Regions from separate parts of the Paenibacillus sp. TSM33 genome, predicted to be linked through region 1. Evidence: riboswitches for the same ligand, from Rfam matches in the RefSeq annotation. Region 1 holds a riboswitch; each other region holds the start of a gene.
What was found. A riboswitch is a leader RNA that binds a small molecule or an ion and turns the genes downstream of it on or off. The one in region 1 is predicted to bind thiamine pyrophosphate.

Region 1 (7,690 bases):
TGTTCAAATATTAGTACGGGCCATGCAGCATCATATTAGTTGCGCTATCATGGACGCACATAATTATATCGAGCTTACTGGATCAACGCTCGAGATCCAGCCTATGGGCTATACATATACATCGCTGATTCCTATGACCGCCGAAGTAACAGGTATACAACTGGAAGGATTTATGTATCCACTCCATAATGCCACTCTTAAAATGGGACAATCACGTGGTGTCAGCAATAAGCTAACGGCTGCAAAAGGTACTATTTCTATTAAAAGCGGTCTACTACTCGTTATTCAAAGCAAAGATTAATTATGACATTGTTGTAACTATTTCAAATGTTGTTTACCCACTTAAAACCCTTGATTATCAAGGGTTTTTTCGTTTTCACAGGTTCTAGAACCAATTTATTTTTTACAAATTGTAATTTTTAATCGTTTTTTAATAATTACGACTTAAGCCTTGTCACTCAAGCATTTGAGAGTAGTTTTCCAACTATTAGGCGGCTTCAAACCTGTTATACTCAACGCTGTCAGTTAGTTAGCAACTCAGCAAAATATTGCACAAATCAATTTTTGGAGGTACTTACAACATGAATATGCATAAAATCATAAAAAAGGTAATTATCGCAGGGGTCGCTGCCACTATTGGCTTTGGTACTTTTGCCATTGAGGGAACAAATACAGCACAAGCTGCTACTGCTACTACTACTGTAGGTCAAAAAGTAATTAACTACGGCAAAAAATATATGGGTACTCCTTATAAATTTGGAGCTTCCACAAGCACCACACGCAATTTTGACTGTTCTTCTTTCATGAAGCACATATTCAAGAAATACGGAGTCGATTTGCCGCGTACTTCTGTTCAACAGTCTAAAGTCGGACATGCCGTATCCAAGGCCAATTTGAAAAAAGGGGACTTAGTGTTCTTTTCAAGTGGTAGCCGCGCTACAGGACGCAACATTACTCACGTAGCAGTCTATATGGGCGGGGGTAAAATTTTACACACTTACGGTGGACCTGGGGTGACCATCTCCGATTTGAACTCTGACAACTGGAAAAGAACATACATTAAAGCACGTCGCGTGCTGTAATGTAACACTCATTTGAAATAGGTAAGCCGGGACGAAAAGTTCCGGCTTTTTTTATATAACCTATGCTAGTTTGCTTCAATGGGCGTTCTGAGTGAATAGCCAATGCCTCGTTCCGTTCGTATCATTTTAAACTTTTGCCCCCTATCCACTTTAACCCTCAAATGCCTGATGTACACATCTACTACATTCGTATCAGCGATATAATCATGTTTCCAAACATCCCTTAAAATTTGCTGCCTGCTGCAAACTTGGTTAAGATGTATCGCCAGATGTAGCAAAAGATCAAATTCTTTCGGAGTTAATTCCAGTTCGCGTTCCCCTCTGCTCACCATTCTGCTTGCAGTGTCTATATGTAAATCCCCCACTTCGATTGCCCTTTTCACATCACGTTCAATACCAAAAATTCGTAATAAATTAGCCACTCTAGCCAGAAGAACTCTAGGATAAAAAGGCACTACCATTACATCATGTGCCCCTTCTTCAAAGCAGGAAACCATATATCCCTCCTCATCCGAAGAAATCATTGCAAGTATCGGCACATGAGGATGGTTCTGCTGCAAATTGCGAATCAAGCCTTGAGTGCCCGCCTGTTCATCTTTAATGTTCAGAAGTAGCAAACTCACAGGATTCTGAGTTAAATAAGGGCTTACATCCGACGTATTACGAACATGAACCACCTGATAACCTGCCTGCTCCAATGGACGAACGATTACAGCGGACGCTTCATTTTCATCCACAAGTACAATTAACGGGCTCATCTTTTCACCCACCTAATTTGGACATCGCATTACATATTTGGATCGAATAAGTTTGTTATAAGCCATTAAACTTATTTGTATTAGTGTAACAAAAAAGCAGAAAATCATTCTCTGACGAATGGCTTTCTGCTTTAAGGTTTATGGTTTTCAGCCCAAATAGCGATGATACAGACTTCTTGCTTTCGCCACGTCCCTTGTTCCATGGATTAACGCTCTGCCATCTGCAAAAACAACCAGGCGATGCTCGCCCACACTAAAAGAAACCAGATACGAATTCCACTCTACGTTTCCCTCGTCCAATGCTGCAAGTCTATCTGCTAACTCCGCGAGATTCAGATGTGCCCGAATGGCGGGTCTTATCTGAACAGTATCCCTACCGCATAAAACATCTGTTTTCTGGCGATGAGAGGCTGATAAATAGGGGTACGTCGGTTGACTACCGCAGGAAGGACAATTCGCCTTTTTAAGACGATCCACTGCTATTGCTACATACTCATTTTTCCACAGATCAAACGAAAGCAACTTTCCTCTCAAGTCCGCGGGATATCCACCAAGAAGTTTAAAGGCTTCTGTAGTCTGGTTAGCGGTAACCATCTGTACTGCCTGCGGAATAATGCCGGCCGTATCACATGTCTCTCCTCCAAACGGTACAGTTCCCATCAGACAGTGTAGACAAGGCGTTTGACCCGGTAAAAAAGTGTAAGTTACACCGTAGCTACCCACACATCCTCCATAAATCCAAGGAATACGATGCTTGAGAGCCACGTCGTTCATAAGAAGCCGGGTATCGAAGTTATCGGTTGCATCCATCATGAGATCCACACCCTGGATTAACTCTTCCAGCTCTTCTACCCCAACATCCAAGATATGTGCATGTATGATTGTTTCCGAATTAATATCCTTTAATCTTCGCTGGGCCGCTATTGCTTTGGGACACCTTTGCACAGCATCACTTTCCTGAAAAAGCTGCTGACGCTGCAAATTGCTCCATTCCACATAATCCCGGTCTACGAGACTTACCGTACCTACACCTCCACGAACTAGCGTTTCTGCAATACCTGTACCCAGCGCTCCAACACCTATGATTAATACGTGAGAGGAAGCAAGCCGGCGTTGTCCTGCAGGCCCAAAGGGCGCAAACCTTTCCTGTCTGGAATAACGGTCACTTTGTGGTGTGCCAGCACCGGATTTTTTTTCAGTTATCCTCATCCTTGAACCATGCCTTCTGTTGGACTGCTTGCCGAAGCATACCGTTTTACAGGAATCATCCCTGCCTCAAAACCATATCTGCCTGCACGCACAGCCAGCTTCATAGCTTCAGCCATTTTCACAGGGTTCTTCGCCCCCGCGACAGCTGTATTTAGCAGAACACCATCTGCACCCAACTGCATCGCCATTGCTGCGTCACCAGGTGAGCGAATGCCAGCATCGACGATAACCGGAACTTCCGCTTGCTCGATAATCAACTCTAATGAAAACGGATTGAGCAAACCATGTCCTGTACCAATCGGTGACGCCCCAGGCATAACGGCATGTACTCCAAGCTCTTGCAACCTCTTCGCTAGTATCACATCATCCGATATGTAGGGCAGTACAACAAAGCCTTCCTCTAGCAGCTTTTCACTAGCTTTCAACGTTTCAAAAGGGTCAGGCAACAGCGTCTTGCTATCCCCAATGACCTCCACCTTAATCATATCGCACAAGCCGGAAGCTTTTGCCAACTTGGCTATACGGATTGCCTCCTCTGCCGTTGTTGCTCCTGCTGTGTTGGGAAGAAGTGTATACTGGCTCAAATCCAGTGTATCAAGAAAATGCTGCTTATCCCGTTCCTCTAAATTCAATCTACGCACGGCAAACGTTAATATTTCCGTCTCAGCAGCCTCTACGGCTTGGGATTGGATATCCAAATCCGAAAATTTCCCTGTTCCCAGCAACAGCCTTGAGGTAAAAGTTGCTTTTCCAATGGTTAACATGATCAACCGCCTCCTACAAAATGTACAATTTCCAGGCAATCTCCATCCTTAAGTACCGTTTCATGATGATCTTCACGGGTCAATATATGCCGATTCAGCTCTACCACTACGGTTTTCACCTTTAAATCAAGTTCATGCAGCAATTGATCCACACGAGTAATTCGATTAGAAATGGTCATGCTCTGTCCGTTAATGGTCAGCTTCATAAGCTTTCCTCCTTGAGGAGTTCAGAAGAAAATTTGCTTATTCCAAGTGCAGCCGCACCAGCCCCTTTAAGCATGGCTGCCATCGCTCGTCCAGTCGCATCACTAAGCAGGACACCGTTGCGATAATGCCCGACTGCAGCATAGGCACCCTCTACTCCAGGAATAGGGCCAATGAAAGGACGCTCTGCAGTTGCCTGCGGACGTAAGCCTGCCCAAGCACGTATAAAAGAAGCTTCTTGTACACGGGGCAACCAGGCAGATGCACGTGCTAAGAGTCCTTCTAAGCCTCCTACGGTCACCTCTTTGTCATATTGATGCGGAAGACTCGTCGCACCAATCCAAAGCTCGTTATTCTGTTTAGGCACAAGGTAAACATCGTCGGCATAAATGGTATAATCCAACGGATGATCCTTCAAGGAGACTGCTACCGCTTCGCCCTTAACCGGATAAAGTGGATAATCAAATCCAATCTGTTCTAGCAATTTCAAGCTGTCCAAGCCTGCGGCAATCACGACCTGATCGCAGGAAAAAAATCCACTATCTGTTTGCACACCGCAAACTCGACCGTCCTGTATGACCAGTTCCTCAGCTTGAGTTCCGGACCATATTGTTGCTCCCAGTACCGCAGCTGCCCCTGCATAAGCACGACTAAGCTGAACAGGGGCCACTTGTGTCTCCTTTGATCGGTATATAGCCCCAATTACTTGATCTGCCAAGCCGGGAATCCGCCGGGCCACTTCCCTGGCATCCCACCAAACAGGACAATCATCCTCTCGCATATTGGCAGCATTCCAGCGTTTTTGGCCCTCAGCTTCCGAACGAAAGGGGGTCACAAAGCCTTCTGTTCGAAATTCCACTGAAATACCCGATAAACGTTCCAAATCACAGATAAGGTCAGGGAATGCATCTCGACTTGTACGGGCAAATCGTGCCAGCTCATGGTCTGCGAACTCTTCACTTTCCGCTGCCAGCATTCCCACCGCTGCTCCTGATGCTCCCTCACCAGGGATCCATCGTTCCAGCATGATCGTACTTCTTCCCTCCTTAGCCACATGATAAGCAATGGAACTGCCGATCACACCTCCGCCTATGACCAAGCATTCAGCGTGTCCTATCGCTTTTGTCTCTGTATGTGTCTTTGGCATTTGTTCCGTGTCTCCTCTCCAGTGAGTATTCCGCTTTCTTTAGTCTTGTTTCTTGCTACAGATTCGTGAACTACAAGATCTATCATTCGCCTATATTCCATCGCTGCTGCAACGGGTGACTCTGCTTCCCATATACCAGACATCACTGCAATTCCGCTTGCTCCGGCATGATAAAGCTCTGGAACATGGTGAGGTTGTATGCCTCCCAGCGCTATCACCGGAATGTCCGACAATCTGCAAATGCGTTCAAGCTGTGCTACACCCCGCGGTACAAGACCGCTCTTACAATGGGTCTTATATACATGGCCAAATAGTACATAGTCTGCTCCCGCCTGCTCAGCAGTCTGCGCCTCCTCCAAGGAATGTACAGACACTCCACATCGTGTACCCTTCGGAATTAGACTTTTTGCATCCACCACAGATAACCCATTAGCTGGTAGCTGGACAGCTCCTACAAAGGTAAGCATAGCTATGTCCACACGGTCATTTACTACAATTTGCTGCAAAGGAACTCCCTGCTCGATCATGCTACGAGTCAAAGAAAGCAAAGCAGAGGCACCCTTCTGTTTCAAACGTGCGTGTACATAATGAATACAAGGACAAATAGCAGCAGCCACTTGGGGTACATTCACGCAGGAGACACTTTCCATCGTAATTACGTGTAATTCGATCTCATTTTCACCTCTCTTGGACTAAAAAATTGAACTAGTGTTATAAAATAATCGGATAAGCTGAACCTATATAGTTACAGCCCCATATTAGGTAATATCATACGGAGCAGCCACATGTGCCAGCAATAATGAAAGGAGATCGTATGTAAAATCGTCTACGGAAGCTCGAACAAATGAAGATGATTGAAATGCAAAAAACCACTTCCAAAGGAAGTGGTTTGACGAACGTTCGAAATCAAACGGACATTATATCCGTAGACGTATATCGTTCCCCGCGCAAACAAAAGTAAAGAGCTGCTACCTTGTTTGTACGGAACTCACTTCCCTACGCTGGCATAACCCAGATCAGGTACAAAGGGTCCGAAATCCATTTATTCCGTCTCAGCCGCATGGGCGGCTCCCCTAGTGTGACTATTTTATTGTATCAGCTAAAGATAGCTTAGCATATTTTCCTAATTCTGCAAACCCCACGTCGTGTGAAATTTGTCAGAACTGGATTTTAGTTAACTTTACTAGACCACTCTTCTACATTCCACGTTTTGGTTACCCAGTCCTCGTAAAAGTCCGGTTCGTGGGATACAAGTAATACGGTCCCTTTGTATTCCTTCAAAGCGCGTTTGAGTTCATCCTTTGCTTTGACATCCAAGTGGTTGGTAGGCTCATCAAACAGTACCCAGTTGCTCTCACGCATTAACAGTTTACAAAGGCGGACTTTAGCCTGTTCTCCACCACTAAGCGCAGACAAAGGCCGGGTGATATGCTCATTCTTCAAACCACAGCGCGCCAAATGCGCTCGTACTTCATGCTGATTCAAATGCGGAAATTCATTCCATACATCGTCAATCGGTGTAATTTTCTCCGCCTTTACTTCCTGTTCAAAATAAGCAGGCTGCAAGAAATCCCCTTGATAGGTTTTTCCGCTGATTGGAGGTATTTTCCCAAGAATGGTTTTGAGCAACGTAGACTTACCAACACCATTGCAGCCAACAATTGCGATCTTTTCGCCACGTTCGATCGTCATAGACATTTTAGGCAAAAGGGCATGAGTGTAGCCAATTTCAAAATCAATCCCCTCAAAAACCGTTTTCCCGCTTGCACGGGCTTCTTTGAACTGAAAGGTTGGCTTTGCGGCTTCTTCAGGCTTATCAATACGTTCGATCCGATCAAGCTGCTTTTCACGGCTTTTTGCACGGCCTGATGTAGATGCGCGCGCTTTATTGCGCTGAATAAAATCTTCCTGTTTCTTAATATATTCCTGCTGCTTCTCATATGCATCAATATGCTGGGCTTTGTTCAGATCCGCCATTTCAAGAAACTTTTCATAGTTAGCTGAATAACGGGTCATCTTAGCAAATTCAAGATGGTAGATGACATTAACAACCTGGTTCATAAATTCAGTATCATGTGAAATTAGGATAAAAGCATAGGGATAATCCTTCAAATATCGCGTAAGCCATTCAATATGCTCTACATCCAAATAGTTGGTAGGCTCATCCAGCAGCAGTACATTCGGCTTTTCCAACAGCAACTTAGCAAGAAGCACCTTTGTCCGTTGCCCCCCACTAAGTGCTGCTACATCCCGATCCAGTCCGATGGCAGAGAGACCTAATCCATTCGCCATTTCTTCAACCTTCACATCAATGAGGTAAAAATCCCCCATATCCAGTTGCTCTTGAATTTCTCCCATCTGTTCCAGCAAGACTTCCAACTCTTCGGGAGAAGCCTCTCCCATTTTGTCAGTAATTTGCATCATTTCCTTTTCCAATTCCAACAAAGGAAGAAAAGCGTCTTTTAATACATCACGTACTGTTTTACCTGGCGTCAGCTTGGTGTGCTGATCCAGATAGCCATAACG
Region 2 (7,690 bases), on a different contig from region 1:
CTGTCTTGCCAAACTGCGGATTTCTTCTTCGTACAGGAGATCCGGTGTGAAGGACACATAATAGCCATTCCGGGCCATACGCTCGGTTGTGGTGGCAGAGCCCTTGAACCAGTGAAAATGCGCCTGCGTAACGCCATGACGTTCCAATAGGTCGCAGGCTATGTTTGCATCTTCATAAACAGCGTGCAGCACGATGGGCTTGTTATGCTTGCTTGCAAACTGGATAAAATGCTCCAGCAGCGCTACGTAAGGAGCAAGGTCAAAGGGCTCTCCACGGCGTGAGGCCTCCAGCCGATTATAATAGGGCAAGCCGACTTCACCCACCGCGATCATCTGCTGTACATGTTTGTCCATCCAGTCAAACAGCAGATCAAGCTCAGCTTGTGATGGCAGAGCCTGTTCGGGATGAAAGCCGAAGGCTGGACGTACTAGCCCGGACCAACGCTCAGCTAGGCGCAAGTTGGCTTGGCTGGAGGCGAGATGCATGGACACGGCTATGATGGCTTCTACATGGTTGTCGGCAAGGGAAGCGAGCAATAGCTCCTGTTGTTCAGGTGGGTAACTGTCTACATGAATGTGTGCGTCGATTAAGGGAACAGTTGCTGCGACGTTCAATCTCAATGCAGAGTGCACATTCCAATCATTCATAATGGTTTACCCCGCCGTCAGAGGTGTTTTTACGGACACTTTCAGCGGTGTCCATATCGCCGTCCAGTTTGTGCTTTTCCTCACGCATCCAGCCAGTCATTGTCCGCTTCCATTCCATAAAGCGTGGATCGAGGGTGATTTCTTCCCTACGCGGGCGAGGAAAAGGAACGTCTACGACATGCATCACTGAAGCAGGTCGCGCCGACAGCACATAAATGCGGTCGGAGAGCAACAGCGCTTCTTCAATGCTGTGGGTAATGAACAGCACAGAGCGGCGGTTCTTCTCCCACATCCGCAATAACCATTGCTGCATGTCTGCACGTGTCAGCGCATCGAGTGCGCTGAACGGCTCATCCAGCAGCATTAATTCCTGTGGGCTAAGCAAGGCGCGAAGAAAGGCCGCACGTTGCTGCATGCCACCAGATAGCGTATGCGGATACGCATTCGCGAACTTGCCCAGCCCAACCTGCTCAAGCCATTGCAAGGCTTCTTTGCGCCGTTCACGTTCGCTGACGTATCGGGACTTTGCTGCTGCATCCTTTCGCGGTGCGTTTTCCTGCCCGAGCAGTATGTTGTCCAGCGTGGTGCGCCACGGGAAAAGGGCGGGCTGCTGCGGCATATAGCTAATATGACCGCGTTCACCAGTCACGTCCTGTCCATGCATACGAATATGTCCCTGCTGCGGCTTGAGCAGCCCGCCGATGATGTGAAACAGCGTACTTTTGCCACTGCCTGACGGACCAATGAGGGAGACAAATTCGCCCGGCTTAACGGTAATGGATACATCCTGTAGTACAGGCAGTGAGCTTCGCTTTTCCCGGAAGGCGAGGCTGATCCCGTCCAATTCCATAGCAGGAGGAGCAGGTGCCATTGCCTGCGGTTCTCCGGCTTGTTGCTGTTCATCAGCCACGGGTGGTGATGTCAAGTCCGTCGGATGCAGACTCATATGTGCCACGTCCTTTCATTAATGCTTTAATGCAATATGTGAAGGCTATTCTTGATCGGGCTTCCAGTGCACCAACCATTTCTCCAGTAGTAGAATAACGACAAACATCAGTAAGCTGAGTGTAACAATAATACCGATAGCGGCAAAAATGAGATCCGTACGATAGGCAGATTTTTGCAGCAACATATAATATCCAATTCCTTCACTGGCTCCAATCCATTCGGCAATAATCGCGCCCATCACACTGTAGGTAGCAGCGATTTTAATGCCAGAAAAGACTTGTGGCAGGGAGTGAGGCAGCTCCAGCTTCATAAAAATAGCCCGGCGGCTTGCACCCGACATCCGCATATAGTTCATCATCATACGGTCTGTCCGTGTCAGCCCATCCATGGCTGCTACAGCCACGGGAAAAAAGCATACTAATGTAATGACCATAAGCTTGGGCAGCACGCCAAAACCGAACCATACCATGAGCAACGGACCGAGGGCGATAATCGGAATGTTTTGGCTAAGGATCAAGAGCGGGTACAGAGCAGATTTGAGAAAAGGAATCGTATGAAGAACGATGGCGATCAACAGTCCAGTTGCTGTCCCTATAGCAAATCCCGCAAGTGTCAGGCGAATCGTAGCCCATGTATGGGTGCCAAGCAACGCCGATTGCGCCATGCCCTCTTGAACGATTAGGGATGGAGCTGGCAGCAGCCAGGATTCAATATGTAAATAGGAAACCGCTCCCTGCCAAGCCGCTAAAAAGAAGAGGACCGCCACAAGGGGCGGCCATACGCTTTTCCACCAGGATGCGTTCTTGCCTTTCGGATTCATGGGCGATACTTCTCGGTCAGCTTGTTCATGCTGATGCCCTGCGGGTTATGTGCGATTTTGATCTGTGAAATGACACTGGGACTTCCAGCTTCTGTCAAGGCCTCGTGCATATCTTTGACGACTTTCAGCAGTTCGTCCAGTTCGCCCTCCATTGTCGTATCCAATGGATTTACCTGATGCTTGACACCGGAACGCTGGATGAACTCAATCGCCTTGTCTACATAGGGATAAGAGTCTTCGTTATTAGGAGTTTTAGGGATGACTTGAATACTAAGAAGTGTATTAGCCATGTGAATTTCACCTGTCCTTTAGTTTTAAGTTCTAGGAAAATAAGATTGGTTTAAGGTGGTTGAGACCGCTTCGCGTTTCATTTGATCTTACGATCGCTGTTGCCGGGGGATTCTTTGAATTAATTTTTAAAGGTAAGAATCCAACAGCAAAGGCGACCGCTTCGCTTCTCCAGATTCAAATGAACCGCTCCGCTGCCAACCGTCTTAAAAGCACCTTATTTTTAAAGCTAAGTTGTGTGGCATTTTTACACATAAGCGCACCTGCTTTTGCGTTTAGATACCATGAGACTAAAGAAGTAGACCAAGTGGAACGAGAACGAAGTGGACGGAATGGTGCTGTACAAGCGAAGCGGTCGCTTTTGTCCCTGGATTTCTACCCTGCTGAGGACTTTATTTCGAGAAATCCGGGGGCGGTGGCGCTGGGAAGCACCATCCGTCCGCGTAGTGGAGCCTCGTTCACTTTTCTAGCTCAGTCTTATTTAGCTGGTAATTTAGCGTTTTAACAAAATGATCAACGCTTGGGCAAGAAGTCGTTTGTGAAGGCTTTATCGACTTCCAAAGGTTTGCTGAGCAGCTTGCGTTCATACATCCAGTCTGAGTAGTTTTGCCATACCTCCGCTTTTTGTACGCCCCATTGCGTGGCATCGTCCTGATAACGCGGGCTTAGCCATTTTTGGCTAGCAAGTACCAGTTTTTTGTCCAGCTCCGGCACAGCTTTGCTTAAGATATCTGCGGCTTCTTCCGGATGGGCGATGGTGTATTCATAGCCTTGTGCGGTAGCGTCCATGAACGCTTTGACTAGGTCAGGATCGTTTTTTATCGTCTGTTCATTGCTCACAATTACAGGTGTATAGTAATCGAGACTTTTGGAATAATCTTTTACATACAGCATATCCAAGGGCTCGCCTCGAAGCTTGGCCTCAATCCCGGTCCATGCGTAAAATATCCAGGCAAAGTCAATATCCCGCTTCACGGCTGTAAAATAGTCTGCATTGCCCATATTGACGATTTTCACTTTGCTCACATCACCTTGGTCTGAGTCCATGATGGATTTCATGACCGCTTCTTCTACAGGAGAACCCCAGCCGCCGTAGCTTTTACCCTCGAAATCTTTCGGGCTTTTAATTCCGCGGTTTACCGGAGCTGCGAAGCCAGAGGTGTTATGCTGAATCACCGCAGCGATAGATACGAGTGGTACGCCTTGGATGCGAGCCTGAGTGACGCCTTCTTGATAGCTGATACCAAAAGGTGCAGCATTCGAAGCAACCATTTGGTCGGCTCCCCCTGAACCAGGTTGAACAATTTGGACATTTAAGCCTGCTTTTTCGTAAAATCCTTTGTCCTTGGCGACATAGAGTCCCGTGTGATTCGTATTGGGTGTCCAGTCAAGTACGACTTTAACATCTTTGAGCCCCTTTGCCGAGGTAGACGTTGAAGTGTCGGCAGCAGGAACCTCCTTTTGCGATGTAGGGTGATTGCCGCCGCAAGCGGCCAGAGTCAGAGCCATGAGCCATAGACTGACCATACTCAGGCTTAACATTTTCATGCGCTTCATCGTTGTGTTCTCTCCTTTTTAATTACCCGTTATCCGTCCAATCAGACAGCTTATGTTCCCCATTTTCACAAAATAACATCTGCCGGAACGCAATCTTTCCAACAACTTCATCTTCAACAAAAAAAGCGCCCCGAGATTCGGGACGCTTGCGCTTGTATATACCAAAGTAAGGGATGTCCTGTTTTAATAAAAGGTACATCTTGCTTAAGCATTCCTACGCTGGCATTACCCAGATCAGGTTGTAAGGGTCAGTGTCTTGGGACACACTCTCAGCCGGCCGATTCCAGCACCCCTGGCATTGTATGGTTTAATGGGTTCGTTATTCGGGTTTACTACGACGATTATATGCCTTGAAGGCGGGTCTGTCCAGCCTTAAGGAAGCGCTCACGGTTCATTTGCCGAACGACAGGGTACACTTTTACTGTGAGCTTCGATCTGAAAATGAACATGAATCATTCAGAACTGATCCGGTCATGTTATTTCAGAACAGCTGCACAGTATGTCCAGAAGAGCTGGTGCCAAAGTGGCATAGCCCTATAGAATTCTAATTCGTAAAAAGGAGTTGTTGTACTGTGGGTAAAACGGAGACATTGGATCGTAGTCAGCTGGAACAGGCCATCGTGAAGGCTTTGGATAACAACAAATTTTGCTCGTTAGGTACGGTAGAGGACGGGAAACCGAAGGTACGCTATATGGCCCTTTTTAACGATGGAATGAACATTCATCTGGCGACAGATCGCAAAACACATAAAGTGGAGGAGCTAAAGGACAATCCGAATGCTTATCTGCTGCTGGGTTATGAAGTGGGTGGCACGAAGGAAGTCTTGGAAGTGGAAGCTACCGTCCAGGTTACAGCTGATGAGGGGTTACGCAAACAAGTGTGGAATGACTCTCTGAAAAAATGGTTTTCTGGACCGGATGATCCCGATTATGTCATTTTAGACGTCAATCCGACTCGTATTGAGTACGTGGGTCAACAAACGGAGCGCCAAGTGTGGACGAAATAGAAACAATATAAATTTATAAGTCAGTAAATTCCCGACCTTTTCAGGAGATTTACTGGCTTTTTTTGTGCAGAAACTAATTACTTTTTCATAAATATTTTAAGCAAATGACTACTCTTTTGTCCTACGTTGGATTAAAATAGGAATGGTGGGTTCAAAGCTTACATATATGTGCAAAAGTATGTATATGAGGCATACACCTTAATGAGGAGGGGTATATTTTGTTATTTCGTAAAAATTGGTTTAAAGGGTTTACAGCAGCAGTTGTAGCTTGCAGCCTGCTGGTGTTTTCAGCAGCTCCATCCTGGGCAGCTAGCGATTCCCGCGATAGCGCTACGGTGAATCTGCGGATCATGGAGACAACGGATATTCATGGGGCGCTGATGAATTATGATTACTATTCAGACAAAGAAACCAACGAATATGGCTTGGTTAGTACAGCTAGTTTGATCCAGAAGGCACGTAGTGAAACAAGAAACAGTATGCTGTTTGATAACGGTGATTTGCTGCAGGGCAACCCATTAGGCGATTATATGGCCCGCAACAAAACCTTTGAGAAAGAAGGCGGTGTTCATCCGGTCTATAAGATGATGAACTTGATGGGCTATGATGCAGCTACAGTGGGTAACCATGAATTCAACTACGGTCTCGACTTTCTGGACAAATCCCTCAAGGGCGCTGACTTTCCTTACGTAAATGCGAACGTTTATGTTAATAAAGGGGGCCAAGCTACTAAAAACTATTTTACCCCTTATCAGATTCTTGATAAAACAGTAATGGATGAGAAGGGCGAAGAGCACACACTCAGAGTGGGTGTAATCGGTCTGGTAACACCTCAAATTATGCAGTGGGATGAAGCCAATTTGAAGGATAAGGTCGTTACGAAGGATATTGTGGAAACAGCCAAAAAGTTTATTCCTCAAATGAAAACAGAAGGGGCTGACATTATTGTCGTGCTTGCACATACAGGGTATGAGGATGTGCCGCAAACGCCAATGATGGAAAATGCCGTTAAATATTTGAGCAAGGTAGACGGAATTAACGCGATTTTGTTTGGGCATGCTCATAAATCTTTCCCAAGCTCAGATTTTAAAGATATGAGCGGGGTAGATCTGGATAAAGGAACCATTAATGGCGTACCAGCAGTAGAAGCTTCATCGTGGGGCAAGGATCTGGGTATTATTGATCTGAGCCTTGAAAAGAAAAACCGTGAGTGGCACGTCATCGACTCTCAGTCTCAAGTTCGTCCAGTTGTGAGTACCACTAATCAGGCTGCGCAGTTTATTCCTGATTTTAAACTGGTTGAAGCGGTTAAAGAAGAGCACCAAGGAACGCTGGATTATATTCGTCAACCTGTCGGTACAACGACTGCACCGATTACCAGCTACTTTGCATTAGTGCAGGATGACCCGTCCATTCAAATTGTGACAAATGCACAGAAATGGTATGTTCAAAACCATCTTAAAGGAACAGAATACGAAAATCTCCCTGTATTATCGGCAGGCGCTCCATTCAAAGCCGGTGGTCGCAACGGTGCCGAGTATTATACCAACATTCCTGAAGGTACAATAGCGATTAAGAACGTGTCCGATCTGTACGTGTATCCGAACACGGTTCATGCCGTAGAAGTTACTGGTGCTGAAATTCAGGAGTGGCTGGAGTGGTCTGCGGGTCAGTTCAACCGCATTGATCCTAGCAAAACAGAGGAACAATCGCTGATCAACAGAGATTTCCCAACCTACAATTTTGATGTGATTGACGGTGTGAATTACCAGATTGATGTAACTCAGCCTGCACGATATGATGCCAAGGGAACTATTATTGATTCTTCGGCCCATCGTATCAAGGATCTGCAATACAATGGGAAGGCTATTGATCCTGCCCAGAAATTTATCGTTGCGACCAATAACTATCGTGCTTCCTCCTCCAAATTGGCCAACCCAGATGGCAAACGAATTGTGATGGCAGCACCGGATGAAAGTCGCCAAGTCGTTGTCGATTATATTCGTACGAACGAAACGATTAACCCGTCAGCGGACGGTAACTGGTCTATTGCTCCTTTTGGTCAGGCCAAGGTTACCTTTGAGTCCTCTCCTGATGCCAAAGACGTGCTGGCAGGCAATCAACAAATTTCATACTTGAGCAGCGCGGGAGACGGTTTTGCCAAATACAGCTTGAAAGCTGGTGCTAAACCTAGTGCAGCCACGACTCCTGCAAAGGAAGCTGTGGTTCCCGCGAAAGCTACAACGAAGACAGCTGTCAAAACGACTAAACCTGCGGCTGCAAAACCAGCTAAAACAACGAAGCCAAAGGCATCTAAGTAACTGGGATTTTAGTTTCCACTCCATATCAGAATGAAGCAGTAAGTCTCTTTAAATGAAGAGATTTGCTGTTTTTTTTTGATGCCAAATACAACATTACCGCG
Region 3 (7,690 bases), on a different contig from region 1:
TCGCATCCACCAGACCGGGAGAATTGCTGACAATGCTGGGTGTTCCAACGGCTGCCGCTTCGGTAATTGTCAACCCCCAGCCTTCACGCAGGGAAGGAAATACGAGTGCATGGGCACGGCTCATCAGCTCCAGCTTATACTCTGCTGAAACAAATCCGTAAAAGGTAATATCGACTTGCGATTGTCCCTGTTCATCCGGTTCTCCGTATGTCAATCCATACCGTTCTATAATCGGCAATAATTGTTCTGTCACATAGGTTTTATCGGTTTTTCCGGCAATCCATAGCATAGCCTGAGGGAACTTTTCCTTGAGCCGCCCAAAGGCTTCAACGACCAGATCAATGCCCTTATATTTAACAAAGCGTCCGGCATACATAAAGGTCGGGTTAGACTCCTTCGTCAAAAATTGTTCACGCGGCCAATGATCAAACTCAATGCCTTCCGGTAAAAGATGAACACGATCCGGATGAAATCCCAGCTTAAGCAGATCATACCGGGTAGACGGGGATACGGTGAGCGTCCGATCCTTCCGTGCCAGCTTAAGCATGAGGGGCTCCATATGAAATCCAATCATATTTAGCGGAAACCTGGCATTTTCATACCATATTTCTCTTGTTAGCTGATGTATGAAAAAAATTCGCTTGGATGCCTCCACCCAAAATCGGGTAAAAAACTGATGCGTATTCGCTTGATTAATTACATAGGCAATCTGCTGCCGATGACGACGGTAATAGCGCATCGCATAATAAATAACACTGTATATGTTTCCTTTTCGAATATACGTAATACCGTCAATGACTTCATGCTCAGGCATCCCCTCAAATTGGGGTGAGAAATGAATGAACTGAAAACGGCCTTGCTGTGAGCGTTTAAGCATTTCATGGGTGAAAATTTCTGCTCCCCCGCTTTTCGGAGAACGAATGTCACGCCAGGAAAGCAATAGAACTACGATTTTATCGTCCTGTTCAAGTATGGTATTCATGGGGTGATTCCTCCCCTTATCTTTATTTTGAACAAATACATATAGGCATCTACCACAAAGTAGAGAGACATAGCACCGTACACAATGAACTCCGATAGCAAAAAATCGATCGGGTCTGTGTGAGCCATATGAAAGGCTACTAATAAAGCTGCGGCTCCCGCCATCAGACTGAACATAAAGGTGCGTCTGCCCACCAATACGTGCACATGCACAAAAAACAGCACGATGGAAAAAAGCCAATACACCCAGCCTCCCCATGGAATATAGGCCTCAGCCGCCTGGTAAGAGACCCCAAATAATGCGGGAATAGAGGGTGGGAATATATAGGTCGTGCCCACATATACACACAGCGCGGCTACAGCCATTAACCCAGCATAGATTGCAATTAACTTGCCCAGAGCCTGGCGGTCATGTCCCTGCGCACCGATTTTGGGAATAAAGGCAGCAATCAGGCTGTACGAAACGTAATAGACTAATTGGCTGTACTTCAGTGCAATGGCATAGCTGCTGGCCTGCTTAGGAAAGTAATGCTGCACATACAACATGTCGATGGAAATACAAAACAGAATGAATAAATTCGTCATAAGGCTATCGGTGAAATCCTGACCGAGTGACTTCCATAGCCCAGCAGGGATACGTTCTCCACCGTATGTGAAAAAGGACAAGCCTCGGACGGAAACGATCCAGCCATGAAGCAATGACAGCAGCATTCCCCCACAGCTCGCTAATAGTAGGGCTTCCAGCTTTAACCCTAGTGCAGCCAGGACAAAAAACAGGCTTAGCTTCCCTAATACCTCAATGTAATAATTCACATTGAGCGCCAGCATGCGTTCCCTCCCCTGTAAATCTCCACGGCACGAACTCACCAGAATATGCAATCCGATCAAGGCATACAGCATGAACAGCGGACCGGACTCAACGCCCAATAGCGAGCGCAGCAACGGATGAAAGCAAAGTAAAATGATCATGGCAAGCAAAGTTAGCACTAGAGGTGCTTTTAGTAATAGGGAACCGAGCGGTAGGCTGCGTAGCGGAAGCTTCTGGTCACCCTTGGATACCAGCTTGGCGGTTAATAGTTGGATGGATAAGCCCAATACGGACAACAGTGCAAAGAGCGCCAACAGCGCGTTCGCTTGACCATAGGCTTGTCCGGTAAGATACCAGCTCGCTGCAATGTGGAAGAAAAAATTAAATCCGTTAAGCAGCACATTAAAGAGGGGAAACATCAACGAACGCAATCGGTTGTTCACGTGGTTATCTCACCCGCCGATCCAGTCGCCAAATCTCAATGATAGAGCGCAAAAAACGAATGGAATCCTTCCAGACATGAATGTGCGAGCCATCTCGGTCAATGCATTTGACTGGTAATTGCAGCACACGAAGCTGAAGTCGCTTGGCAATAAACATCATCTCCAGATCCAGCGCTAGTCCGAGTTGCTCCTTCAAATGTGGAAACATCCGCTTCACGGCAACCGAGCTCATCACTTTAAGACCCGTCTGGGAATCTACCACACCTGTTGGTAAAAAGGGGCGAGAAACGATCCGTTTGCCAAAGCTGACGATAGATCGCAATAAAGAACGATTCTCGGCGGTCATATCTTTGGTTCCGATCACAACATCATAGTAGCCCTGCTGAACAACATTAATCATTCTGGCAATGTCCTCAATAAAAAAGGAATCGTCCGCATCCACAAATACGTAGTAATCCGCACCGATGGTCCGCATTCCTTCCAGATACGTCCCTGCCTTGCGCGTATTGCGTCCCAATTCCCTTGTTTGAAGCAGTGGACTCAGGTTCTGGTTAATCCGGTTTACGGACAAGTCCGTTGCTGACTCCAGCGCTTTAATCAAGGCATTCGTGCCATCATGGCTGCCATCATCAATGAGATAAATCGAACCCTCTATAATATGGCTGCGGATAAAGACTTGCAGTCGCTCAGCAAAGGTTTTGACATGAACAAAACGTTTCTCTTCGTTGTATACAGACAAGATGAATGCAACATGTTGGCTTTTGGTCGAATACTCGGGATAGAGCAAGCTTTGTATTTCAGAAAGTATTTCTTCGGTATCATTAGCTTGCCAAAATAGCAGACGCAATCGGCCTACTCCGATAATTTGCACCATATGCTGATCACTGAACGGAAAGGTTACATCCGTCACTAATAGCAATGGCATTTGCGGAAATTGGCTACGGATCTGATTAGCTTTCCGCACGGCTTGTCCCGGCTCCCTATAATCTATCAGGCAGCAACTTGCGCCCTCGTAGACTGAAGCTGCCTCCGTGTCTTCACACTGTATATACTGGTAAAAACAAATCACATTGGGATAATCAATAGCCCTGTTGTTATCGCTAAAAATGGCTATAGGTCCCTGCACACAAACCTCTCCTTTTCCTCCGAATAATTCTATTTTGTTGAAAAAGAATTAAAAATGTTTGCTTAGTAAGATTAAATTAATGTCCAAATACTTCATATTTTCTTAACAAAATAGCTCACATCCCTTGATATCTAAGCATTCAAGAGAGGAAAAACTAATTTTCATATTTGATAAAAACAGAGTATTTAGACCTGATTCATTAAGACTATAACTGTGCGAATTACGAGGTTAATTCGAAACCAAAATTAGTTCTATAGGATTAATAAAAAGATACACATATGGTCATTTTGTCATAGATTGAAAGACGAATAAAACCAATTTGTACGTCCATACTATGGTCAACATGTCATCTTTCATCATGAATAATCATTAAAAACATAGAGAAAGAAGGTCTTTTTATGGAAGCATTTCATGTCAATCGTGATGGGTCATTATCTACTCCCTTACGAGGAAAGGACGTGCTAGCAAACCCTCTATTGAACAAAGGTGTGGCATTTACAGAAGAAGAACGCAGAGAACTGGGCTTGGAAGGAATTCTTCCTCCCACCGTCCTTTCATTGGAGAAACAGAGCGTTCGGGCATATCAGCAATTCCTGGCACAGCCCACCATGCTGCGTAAAAATGCTTCACTTAACGACCTTCACAATCGAAATGTCGTACTCTACTATCGACTGCTAACCGACCATCTGAGTGAAATGCTGCCTGTAGTCTACACACCGACTGTAGGAACCGCCATTCAAGAATACAGCCATGAGTACAACCGCCCTGGGGGCGTATATTTATCAATAGATAATCCGAACGGAATTGGACAGGCGTTCTATAATTCCGGCTTGCGTAGTGAGGATGTTGACCTGATCGTCGTGACGGATTCAGAAAGTATTTTGGGAATTGGTGACTGGGGTGTCGGGGGAATTAACATTGCTATTGGCAAACTTGCTGTATATACAGCTGCGGCAGGCATTCATCCCGGGCGGGTGCTGCCCATTGTACTGGATGTCGGCACGAATAACGAGAAGCTGCTGAATGATCCGCTATACATCGGAAACCGCCATAAACGAGTTCGCGGAGAAGCCTATCATCAATTTATTGATACCTTTATTAGTAAAACGTTAACCCAATTCCCGAAGGCGCTTTTGCATTGGGAGGATGTGGGCAGCGTGAACGCACGACACATTATAGGGAAATACGGTCAGAACATTCTCACCTTCAATGATGACATCCAAGGCACAGGAGCAGTGACATTGGCTGCGATTGTTTCGGCGGTAGGTGTCACCAAAACTCCGCTGCGTGAACAAAAAATACTTGTCTTTGGTCCAGGGGCAGCAGGAATCGGTAACGCCGACCAAATACGGAGCGCTATGATCGAGGACGGGCTTCCTGAAGAAGATTCATTCAGGTCGTTTTGGGCCTTTGATTATCGTGGGCTATTAACGGACGATATGGAAGATGTACTGGATTATCAGAAACCATATGTGCGTAGAAAGGAAGAAATCAGCTCATGGTCCCGTTCGGAAGACGATAAAATACCGTTGCTGGAGGTCATCCGTCAGGTAAAACCTACAATTTTGATTGGGACTTCCGGTGTAGCGGGTGCCTTTTCTGAAGAGATTATCAAGGAAATGGCAAAGCATGTGGAACGCCCGATCATTATGCCCATGTCCAATCCTACCAACCTTGCTGAAGCGGTACCCGAGGATTTGATACGATGGACTGATGGCAAAGCATTGATTGCTACGGGAAGTCCCTTTGAGCCCGTTACCTATAACGGTACGAAATTTGAAATTGGACAGGCGAACAATGCCTTTATTTTCCCGGGACTGGGTCTGGGTGCGATTGTGGTCAAGGCTAAAAGAATCACTCCTTCCATGTTTACCGCAGCTGCTGATGCCGTTGCCAATGCCGTAGATTCAAATGAACTTGGCGGTGCACTGCTGCCCCATATCCGAAAATTACGTGATGTCTCGTTCGCGGTTGCGGTTGCGGTAGCAAAGGCCGCAATTCAGGATCAGGTAGCTCAGGCACACCTTCCAAATATTGAACAAGCCATTCGGGATGCGATGTGGAAACCGGAATATGTGAAGGTCAAAGCCGTGGAAAGTATAGTCCATCACCCTCACTAATTCTTCACCCGAATCAAAAGCGGTTTGACATAACATAGGGAACGAATGTACAGTATTAGTCAAAAGAATAGGAAAGTCCACTAGGGGAGCCACTATGGCTGAGACAAGAATGAATCTTGGACCCTTTGAACCTGATCTAGTTCGTACTAGCGTAGGAAAGTGGAGCCTTCGTATATAAGGTTTCAAGCGTTTTTGCGCATTGAACCTATATTGAAGCCGCTCCAGTTTTCGGGGCGGCTTTTTGGCGTTGTTCCGAGAATTGTATCTTACGGGACTTCTTGTTCTCCATTTTTGTTGGAGGTGGGGAAATGAGCTTTTCGCAAGAGCTCCGTCGGCAGGCGGATGGCATTTTTCAAGCCATTTATGAGCATCCCTTTGTGAGAGGTATTGCTGAAGGAAATTTAACAAGGGAACAGCTGATTCACTATGTAAAACAAGACTTTGAATATTTGAACGCCTACATGCGGATTTACGGCATCGCGATCTCCAAAAGCACGAGCCGGGAGGATATGGCTGTATTTAACGAACAGATCTCTTTTATTCTCCACAGCGAGGTCCATCCGCATCAAAATTTTTGTGCTATCGCAGGTGTCACTTATGAAGAGATGCAGGGATATCCACTTGCCCCGTCCGCTCATCATTATATCCGCCATATGCTGACAGTCGCACATGAGGGTAGTCTTGGGGAAATCATGGCCGTGCTGCTGCCATGTCCATGGACATATCTTGAAATTGGACGCAGGCTAATGGATGAGGTAAGGCCAGACGAGTCTCATCCGTTCTATGAGTGGATTCGCTTCTATGGTAACCAGATTGAAGACGTAACTTCCAAATATCGAGAGCGTGTGGACGCTTGGGCGAAAGTCGCCACGGCTGCCGAGCGAGAGCGGATGATTGAGCATTTTATGCTAAGCTGCCAGCTGGAATATATGTTCTGGGATATGGCTTATAAGCAGGAACAATGGCCCGTCCAAATGCACGCTACGGTCTTGGAATAATCAGTATAGATGAGAGAGGATAAACATAATGAATATATGGGAACAAAGTTATTCGGAGCTCCTGACAAAGGTACAAAACAGCAACCCCCTCGTTCATAATATAACCAACGTGGTAGTCACCAACTTTACAGCCAACGGCCTGTATGCGCTGGGCGCTTCCCCGGTGATGGCTTATGCGCCCGAGGAAGTAGCAGATATGGCAAAAATAGCGGGCGCCGTCGTGTTAAATATCGGTACGCTAAACCGTGAGCTGGTGGATGCCATGATCATGGCTGGACAATCGGCGAATGCTCATGGTGTTCCAGTTCTGCTCGATCCGGTCGGTGCGGGAGCGACTAGCTTTAGAACCGAGTCAGCACTGCGGATCCTAAAAGAAGTTAAAATCTCACTAGTCCGGGGCAATGCAGCCGAAGTCGCCCATCTAATCGGAGAAGCCCGTGAGATTAAGGGGGTAGATGCAGGCGGCAGTGCTGACAGCAGTAATGTCGATCTGGCAGTTCGGGCTGCGCAAACGCTCCATACCATGGTTGCCATCACTGGAAAAGAGGACGTCATCACCGATGGGGTTGAAGTACGATTGATTAGTGGCGGAGACGCGCTGCTTACGAAGGTAACCGGAACAGGCTGCCTGCTGACCTCTGTGTTGGGCGCCTTTGCAGCAGTTGAACCCAACCTGCTGCTCGCAGGTACAGCAGGTTTGGCATTTTACGGTGCAGCGGCTTCCCGAGCCGCAGAGCATACCGCAAAGCTAGGGCCGGGCAGCTTCCAGATTGCCTTTCTCGACGAGCTTGCCAAACTACATACTGGTTCGCTGGAGGGGCATGTCACGATCCGTAAAGCCGGAACGACTACAGCAGGTGGTGCGCGATGAAAGACGTGCATGTACCGAGAGCGCTGACGATTGCCGGTTCAGACAGCGGCGGCGGGGCTGGAATTCAAGCCGATCTCAAAACCTTTCAGGAGCTTGGCGTATACGGTATGTCGGCTATTACGGCCATAACGGTACAAAATACTTTGGGAGTTCACGGTGTATATCCGCTGCCACAGGAAGCAACAGCGCAACAGATCGAAGCTGTAGGGTCAGATCTTGGAGTCGACGCCCTAAAGACTGGCATGCTGTTTGATGCAGGCATCATCCGTCTTGTGGCCGAGCAGATTCGAAAGTTCGGCTGGGAAAAGGTTGTCGTCGATCCTGTAATGATTGCCAAAGGGGG
Region 4 (7,690 bases), on a different contig from region 1:
AAGGTTTGTTGGAAACACCGGCACGCGTTGCGCGCATGTATGAGGAAATATTTGCGGGTTATGAGGTTGATCCACGGGATGCGCTGGGTGTGACATTTGACGAGAATCACGAGGAGCTTGTAATCGTGAAGGATATTGTCTACTACAGTCAGTGTGAACACCATATGGCTCCTTTCTTCGGAAAAGTGCATATCGGCTATGTACCCAGCGGTAAAATTGTAGGACTAAGCAAGCTAGCCCGTTTGGTGGAGGCGGTGACCCGCCGATTACAGGTACAGGAGCGTATTACGTCGCAGATCGCTGATATTCTAAATGAAGCGGTTTCCGCTCACGGAGTTATGGTGGTCGTGGAAGGCGAACACTTGTGCATGTGTGCCAGAGGTGTCAAAAAGCCTGGCAGCAAAACGGTAACATCTGCCGTACGCGGTACGTTCCGTGATAATGCAGCACAACGCGCAGAGTTCTTGTCCCTGATCAAGGAATAATTGAACAGAATTGCAATGGTTAATGATAAAAAAAAGGTGGTTTACGCATAGGCGTAGCCGCCTTTTTTTGTTAACATCGGTAATAGTGACAATGGAATAGCTATTGTGAGAAGATGACATAAAAAATAGCAGCATAGCTGCCTTGAAAATTACGATTAGCCTATGGAAATAGTTATTTTTAAGATAGGGGATAACGTATGGATCATATACATAGCTCAACAGAAACAACAACAGGATTGCCTGAGTTGCAATGGTTGGAAGCGCCACTGACGACTACTCAGGAAGACGTATTGTGTCCGCTGGCTTGGGAGGAGCTGGCTTGTCGGCAAGTAGGGAAAGGAGCTACGCCCATTTTGCATGTATGGCGACATCCGGCGGCGCTTGTGATTGGTCACCGGGACCGCAGGCTGCCCAACGCTCCACAGGCGATGGAGCAAGTGCGCAGCTCAGGCACGTCGGTATGCGTGCGCCCTTCAGGCGGAGCAGCCGTCATGCTGGACAGGGGGGTACTGAACCTGTCCTTGATCTTGCCGAATCCGCAGCGAGCCATCAGCCTGCATGAGGATTTTCAGCTCATGGCAGGGCTGATTGCCGATGCGCTGGCCCCGTGGTCTGTCGAGGCGCAAACTGGAGAAATCATCGGGTCCTTCTGTCCCGGGGATTACGATGTGAGCGTCCGAGGGCGCAAGTTCTGTGGCATTGCGCAGCGGCGCCAAGCCAAGGCGTATATCATCACAGCCTTCGTGATGATCGAGGGCCGTGGAGCAGAGCGCGCACAGGCGGTGCAGCAGTTTTATAGGGCGGCGGCCGGGGATACGCCAGCAGGCGTGCAGCAGCCGGATTATCCCCGGGTGAATCCGGCAACGATGGGCAGCCTGGCAGAACTGGCTGGAGTGCCGTCTGTCGAGGCGTACACGGCATCACTGCGCCGTGTAGTCGAGAGCCGGACTGCCATTTTGCCTGCCGATGGCTCGCTGGTGCAACCGGAAGAATTGACTGGACAAATAGCAGCGCTCAGAGAGCGATACGATTTGCAGGTGTAGTTTGTTCTAGCTTAGAATGGCTGCCATCTCAGCTTGGAGGCTTGAGCGTAGCGTGCTTCTACCTCAGGCCAGTTGACGACATGCCACCAATCTTCGATGTATTTATTGCGTTCCGCCTGATGCTTTAAGTAATATGCGTGTTCCCACACATCGATCGCCAGCAGCGGAATGGACTCCCATTGAGTCAGGTTTTGGTGTTTTTCGGCCTGCAATATTTCAAGCCGTCCGGCGCGCGGACTCCACACCAGGATGGCCCAGCCGCCGCCCTCGACCTTTTCGGCTGCCGAACTAAATTGCTTTTTGAAGGCATCGTAGCTGCCAAAATCCTTTTTAATCTGTTCCGCCAGCGGCCCGCTTGGTTTTCCACCGCCTTGAGGACTCATGATCGTCCAAAAAAGGGTATGCAGATAATGACCTGCACCGTTAAATGCCAGTTCACGTTCCCAATGCTTTACGAGGTCAAAATCACCTGTTTTGCGGGCTTCTTCCAGCTTTTTTTCCGCTTTGTTCAGATCATTCACATAGCTCAAATGATGCTTGTTATGGTGAATACGCATCGTCTTTTCATCAATGTACGGTTCAAGTGCATTATAAGGATAAGGGAGCGGTGGGAGCCGATGTCCCCCCACAGGAACCGGGCGACCGGTTAAGGTTTTTTCCGTTGTCGAAGGTTGTGCCTGACCGGCCGGGGCGCCTTTAGTGGCCCCTGAGCCTTCTCCTCTTATGCCCGCTTGCCGCTCTCGAAACGCTTGCTCCGGGTAATCCCCACCCTCTGCCGCTATATGATACAATCCAGCGGCTCGCGCGATGGAGCCGGGCTCTTGAAAGGGAGTTGTCGAGATCAGGAAATATTGACTTTCATGTGCTGCGTGTATTACAATTCCGGCGGATTTTGGCTGCTGACGTAATGCATGACTGTGCTCAGTCAGCAAACCTAGCTGCCGTACATATTCTTGTGATTGACGGTTTGCGGTTTGCAACAAATCGTCCAATCGACGATTTAATTCCTGTGAGGCAGGCTGTGAATTCAAGGCTACTTCGGACAACGGTTTCTCTCCAGTTGCTGATGCGTCTGACCCCCTTGAATGTGCTGAAGGTTCTAGCTGGTGTGTATGAGCTTGGGGGGTAGCCGACGCTTTTTTCTCCTGATGTTGCCATGCTTGTTCTGCCGGATCAAGCGCGCTTCGTTGTTCTTCAAGCAGCTCTATGGCGGTGCGTTCCGTTTGTTCAAATACGGTTCGCCAATCATCCAGCAGCCGCACATAAGCAGGCTCTAGCCCTTCCGTAGCGGATTTAATCACTTCCACATGCCAACTTTCCTGCTGCTTCCAATGACGAATTTCCTCCAGCACACGTAAGGGCAGAAAAGACCCATAAGTACTCAGCATCGTTTTTTACCTCCCGTATCCCACCATGGCTATCCGGCAGATCTAGCAGATCTGTCCTGGATGCATACGTACCCAGTATATTCGCCGTCTCATCGGAAATATGTCTATGAACTCACTTCATTCGGGTCACATCTGTTACACAGAACAATAATGACTCTGGAAAATAAAAAAAGAAGCCCGCCTACGGCACGAGTTAAGTGACCATAGCCAGGCTTCTTTAAGCGAAGAAGAGTATTTTCGAAAAATAATTTTAGTTCGTAGTCGTTTGTTTGTGGGCATCGGCGGTGGTTTTCTTGTCCTCCAGATCCTGTACACTGCTTAAAAATGTCGAGACCCGTCGCAGATATTCACGGGGGTGCTCTCTGAAAATGAGCTCATGTATCCCGTTTTTAACAATCCATACACTGGAAAGCGGGTTGGTCTGATTGGCAGCGAGCTTTTCCGCAATGGGGTAAGGAGCTTTTTCATCCTGTGTACCATGCACGAACATGATTGGAAACGGATAGTCCTCCTTTTTAACCTCCTGATATGGAATCTGATGCAAGCTGGTGCCGTTTAAGACTGGAAACAGCAATTCCAGAATTTCCAAAGATGGATGTCTCGGCAGATTAATTTGATTGTGAATGTTATGGTATAGCGTATCCGGTTCGAGTAGGAAAGTGCTGTCCAAGATCATTGCGTCCACATCTTTGGTTTGCAAGCCCGCTTGAAGTGCGGTTCCTGCTCCCATAGAGAAGCCCCATACGATAATTTCCGATGAGCCACGTTGCTTTGCAAGCTGGATGGCCCCAAGAAGCTGTTGGGATTCCGCCTTACCTCCGGTTGCGACGGCTTTGCTGTTTTGTGAAGCGAATCCGTAATCGAACATAACCACATTAAAGTTCAAACGATGGGCATAATGCGCCAGATCATACATGGGAATCCAGCTTTCTTCACGGTTAGCCCCATAACCATGACTGAAAATAATCGTTTTCCGCGATTGATCTGCCGGAATATACCAGCCTTGTACCATACGGCTGCCATCTTTGGCTGGGAAGCTGACTTCCTCATATGGCATACCTTTGGCCTGCATCGGATTAGAGTACAAGGGTGCGACAGTGGGATTCGTAAGTACCCAAGCGATGTAAGCATGCAAGGCAATAAAGCAAAACAACAGAAAAAATACAACCGACAGCAGCAGAGCAATCACAATGTGCTTGAACCGCAGCAGACGGGGATTAAAGAGTGGGGTGGACGGCTCCTGAACAGCGGTCTGTAGCTGAGCGTTGCGCTGGGATGTCGAAATCATGTAAGAGCCTCCTTATATAAAATTGATTTTCGAATCATAGAATTTAGGTATAATTCCACTTGAAAATAGTAGGGTATGTCCGTATAGATACCTATTATCGTATGATGGGGATTATCCAAAGTCAACGCCTGAACCGGAAAAGTAAAAATGATGCAAAGAATTGTCGATGTTTGTTCTTGTTCTGTAATGTGGTTGTCACAAAAACATCGGTTTACAGTGGCTGCGACTATTTTATATAATTTATGTAACCATGTTTCATAGTGTGAAACGAATATGGATACAAGAGGAGCGGTTCGCGATGGAAGACCGTAAATTAACCGTCCGCGCTGTAGAGCGTGCACTTGATATATTGCTGTGTTTTACCGCAGATTCTGATCTTGGTCTAACGGAGATTGCCTCCCAAATTGGTCTACATAAAAGCACCGTTCATCGTCTTTTGACTACGCTGGAGGATCGGGGGTTTGTCGTTCGGAATGCCGAAACGGAAAAATATCGGCTTGGCTTTCGCATATGGGAGCTGTCCACGCATTTGTCCCAAAGCGATGAGCCAGCGGTGTTGTTACAGCCTGCAATGGAAGGACTGCGTGATCGCTTAGGGGAGACGGTGAGCTTGTACCTGCGGGATGGAAGCATGCGTATTCGCATACAAGCCGTGCAGAGCAATCAGGCGATTCGCAGGGTTGCGCCTGTGGGAGCGCGTATGCCGCTGGCTGTGGGAGCCTCCAGCAAGGTGCTGGCGGCTTTTATGCCGCCACAGGAGCTGGAGGTACTGCTAAGCGGGGATGAATGGCCACCTTCGGTAGACCCGGAGGTTTATAAAGCCCAACTCCAGGACATTCGTGAGAAGGGCTATGCGACCAGCTATGAAGAACGTGAGCCAGGAGCTGCGGCTGTGGCCGCGCCTATTGTGAACCGAAAGGGACAGGTGGCAGCGGCTTTATCTGTATCCGGTCCGGTCAGTCGACTTGCGCCTGAGACGCTGCATGATTTTGCTCCGATTTTGATCGAAGCGGCCAAGGAAATGGGGCTTATGCTCCCGTAACAGGGTTAACACAAAAGGGAACCATAGAGGGTTGCCAAAGCCATAAATTTAAAGTAGTCTGATAGAGATGGCGGGTTGTCTGTTATAGCCGCCAGTTCAAGCGAATAGTAAGTATCACAGTTACTGGGGGAGCCTGTAATGCGGGCTGAGATGGAATCGGGCAAGATTCCGGACCCTTTGCACCTGATCTGGATCATACCAGCGTAGGGAAGTAATCGGCCATTGAAATGTATACGCAGCTGCTATCTACGGCCGCGCATTGGAATGTGATTATTCCACGTGCGCACGGTTTGGATAGCTGTCTCGTTCGATTAGCCGGTTCCCTAGGGAACCGGCTTTTTTGCATAGATCAGCGCCACCCTGGGAATGGTTCCGGATCGGTGTGTCATTTCAACGAAACGGGAGGAATGGACCATGAAACCGACGGAAACAGAAGGAACAAAAGAAACAGGAGTGAAATTAGCAGATGTAGGGTTGACGGGAATAAGAGAAGTAGAGGGGGAGAAGGACCACGCGGAGCAAGCTAGTGGGATAAAGCCCTTTCCGGGGAGCCGTAAGGTGTATATTCAAGGTTCTCGGCCGGACATTGCCGTGCCAGAGCGAGAAATTACGCTGCACCCCACACATACGCCGGAGGGCATGGAGCATCATGAGCCGTTGCGTGTGTACGATACGAGCGGTCCGATGACGGACGAAGCCTATCAGGTGGATATCCATCAGGGCTTGCCACCATTACGACGAGCTTGGGCACTGGAACGGGGGGACGTGGAGGCTTACGAGGGCCGCGCCGTTAAGCCGGAGGATAATGGGCTGAAGCCCGGCTCCAAACGGGAGACAGTGGAATTTCCCGGCGTGACCAACCGTCCGCTTCGAGCTGTGCAAGGACGCACCGTGACGCAAATGCATTATGCTCGGCAAGGGATCATTACGCCCGAAATGGAATTTGCGGCGATCCGTGAAGGAGTAGAGCCCGAGTTTGTACGGCAGGAGTTGGCGGCTGGACGAGCGATTTTACCTTCTAATATCAATCACCCGGAAAGCGAGCCCATGGTTATTGGGCGCCATTTTCACGTGAAGATCAATGCAAACATTGGGAATTCCGCGGTTTCGTCCTCCATTGAGGAAGAAGTGGAGAAGATGACCTGGGCTGTACGCTGGGGATCAGACACCGTCATGGACCTGTCCACAGGCCGTAATATTCATACGACGCGCGAATGGATCATCAGGAATTCGCCTGTACCGATTGGAACGGTGCCGCTATATCAGGCACTAGAAAAGGTGAACGGCGAAGCTGAGAAGCTGACGTGGGAACTGTATCGAGACACGCTGATTGAGCAGGCGGAGCAGGGAGTGGACTATTTTACAATCCATGCGGGTGTATTGCTGCGATATATACCGATGACGGCGAATAGAATGACGGGAATTGTATCCCGGGGCGGGTCGATCATGGCAGCCTGGTGCCTTGCACACCATCAGGAGAATTTTTTGTATACGCATTTTGAAGAAATCTGTGAAATTATGAAAGCCTACGATGTGGCCTTTTCTCTCGGGGATGGTCTGCGTCCAGGGAGTATCTATGATGCGAATGATGAAGCACAATTTGCGGAGCTGGAAACGTTGGGCGAGCTAACGCAAATCGCATGGAAGCATGATGTCCAAGTCATGATTGAAGGGCCAGGACATGTCCCTATGCACAAAATCAAGGAGAATGTGGATTTACAAATGGAGATTTGTAAGGAAGCTCCCTTTTATACTTTAGGGCCGCTGACGACGGATATCGCGCCAGGATATGATCATATTACCTCAGCTATCGGGGCGGCCATGATCGGTTGGTTCGGGACATCCATGCTGTGCTACGTTACGCCGAAAGAGCATTTGGGTCTGCCGAACAAGGATGATGTCCGCGAGGGAGTTATTACCTACAAAATTGCCGCACATGCCGCCGATCTGGCGAAAGGCCATCCACGGGCACAGCAGCGGGACGATGCTTTATCCAAGGCGCGTTTTGAATTCCGCTGGCGCGATCAGTTCAATCTTTCGCTTGACCCTGAGCGGGCCTTGTCCTACCATGATGAAACGCTACCGGCAGAGGGGGCCAAGGAAGCCCACTTTTGCTCGATGTGCGGTCCCAAGTTTTGCAGCATGCGTATCACGCAGGACATTCGTGCCTATGCGGCCGATAAGGGACTGAATGCCGAGGAAGCCGTCGCCGCCGGGATGCGAGAGAAGGCAGAGCAGTATCGGGAAGCTGGGCAGTAAAAATCGGTAGCGATACGAAAGTCAATCAACTGGGAAGCCTCAACGAAAAGTACAGTTAAGCTCGTCAGAGGTTGATTTCCATGAACGTATGAGCTAAGGTTTAGAAACGCGTGAGTAACAAAAAGCCGTGGTTCTCTACAGTCGATGTAGAAACCACGGCTTTTCAGCTTATGTAAAGCGGGATT

Region 2: linked by a shared signal. The riboswitch ahead of ACN6NF_RS01910 (ABC transporter substrate-binding protein) and the one ahead of ACN6NF_RS13195 (thiamine phosphate synthase) in region 1 are both predicted to bind thiamine pyrophosphate.
Region 3: linked by a shared signal. The riboswitch ahead of tenA (thiaminase II) and the one ahead of ACN6NF_RS13195 (thiamine phosphate synthase) in region 1 are both predicted to bind thiamine pyrophosphate.
Region 4: linked by a shared signal. The riboswitch ahead of thiC (phosphomethylpyrimidine synthase ThiC) and the one ahead of ACN6NF_RS13195 (thiamine phosphate synthase) in region 1 are both predicted to bind thiamine pyrophosphate.

What each region holds. Positions count from the first base shown of each region.
Region 1 is NZ_JBLZXB010000017.1:291,981-299,670, forward strand. Features, by position in the region: gene ACN6NF_RS13160 (thiamine diphosphokinase) at 1-301, shown strand, start outside; gene ACN6NF_RS13165 (C40 family peptidase) at 582-1,082, shown strand; gene ACN6NF_RS13170 (response regulator transcription factor) at 1,148-1,840, opposite strand; gene ACN6NF_RS13175 (ThiF family adenylyltransferase) at 1,988-3,049, opposite strand; gene ACN6NF_RS13180 (thiazole synthase) at 3,046-3,813, opposite strand; gene thiS (sulfur carrier protein ThiS) at 3,816-4,019, opposite strand; gene thiO (glycine oxidase ThiO) at 4,016-5,164, opposite strand; partial or broken gene ACN6NF_RS13195 (thiamine phosphate synthase) at 5,227-5,814, opposite strand; TPP riboswitch at 6,141-6,249, opposite strand; gene ACN6NF_RS13200 (ABC-F family ATP-binding cassette domain-containing protein) at 6,335-7,690, opposite strand, start outside.
Region 2 is NZ_JBLZXB010000006.1:14,528-22,217, forward strand. Features, by position in the region: gene ACN6NF_RS01885 (TatD family hydrolase) at 1-648, opposite strand, end outside; gene ACN6NF_RS01890 (ABC transporter ATP-binding protein) at 641-1,594, opposite strand; gene ACN6NF_RS01895 (ABC transporter permease) at 1,640-2,416, opposite strand; gene ACN6NF_RS01900 (thiamine-binding protein) at 2,413-2,706, opposite strand; gene ACN6NF_RS01905 (hypothetical protein) at 2,766-3,209, shown strand; gene ACN6NF_RS01910 (ABC transporter substrate-binding protein) at 3,218-4,261, opposite strand; TPP riboswitch at 4,456-4,565, opposite strand; gene ACN6NF_RS01915 (pyridoxamine 5'-phosphate oxidase family protein) at 4,834-5,268, shown strand; gene ACN6NF_RS01920 (bifunctional 2',3'-cyclic-nucleotide 2'-phosphodiesterase/3'-nucleotidase) at 5,487-7,589, shown strand.
Region 3 is NZ_JBLZXB010000018.1:87,820-95,509, forward strand. Features, by position in the region: gene ACN6NF_RS19380 (glycosyltransferase family 4 protein) at 1-982, opposite strand, end outside; gene ACN6NF_RS19385 (polysaccharide biosynthesis protein) at 979-2,232, opposite strand; gene ACN6NF_RS19390 (glycosyltransferase) at 2,237-3,358, opposite strand; gene ACN6NF_RS19395 (NAD-dependent malic enzyme) at 3,757-5,478, shown strand; TPP riboswitch at 5,551-5,653, shown strand; gene tenA (thiaminase II) at 5,787-6,476, shown strand; gene thiM (hydroxyethylthiazole kinase) at 6,505-7,347, shown strand; gene thiD (bifunctional hydroxymethylpyrimidine kinase/phosphomethylpyrimidine kinase) at 7,344-7,690, shown strand, end outside.
Region 4 is NZ_JBLZXB010000009.1:127,719-135,408, forward strand. Features, by position in the region: gene folE (GTP cyclohydrolase I FolE) at 1-485, shown strand, start outside; gene ACN6NF_RS03850 (lipoate--protein ligase family protein) at 683-1,528, shown strand; gene ACN6NF_RS03855 (Fe-Mn family superoxide dismutase) at 1,540-2,916, opposite strand; gene ACN6NF_RS03860 (alpha/beta hydrolase) at 3,167-4,204, opposite strand; gene ACN6NF_RS03865 (IclR family transcriptional regulator) at 4,503-5,246, shown strand; TPP riboswitch at 5,362-5,473, shown strand; gene thiC (phosphomethylpyrimidine synthase ThiC) at 5,661-7,505, shown strand.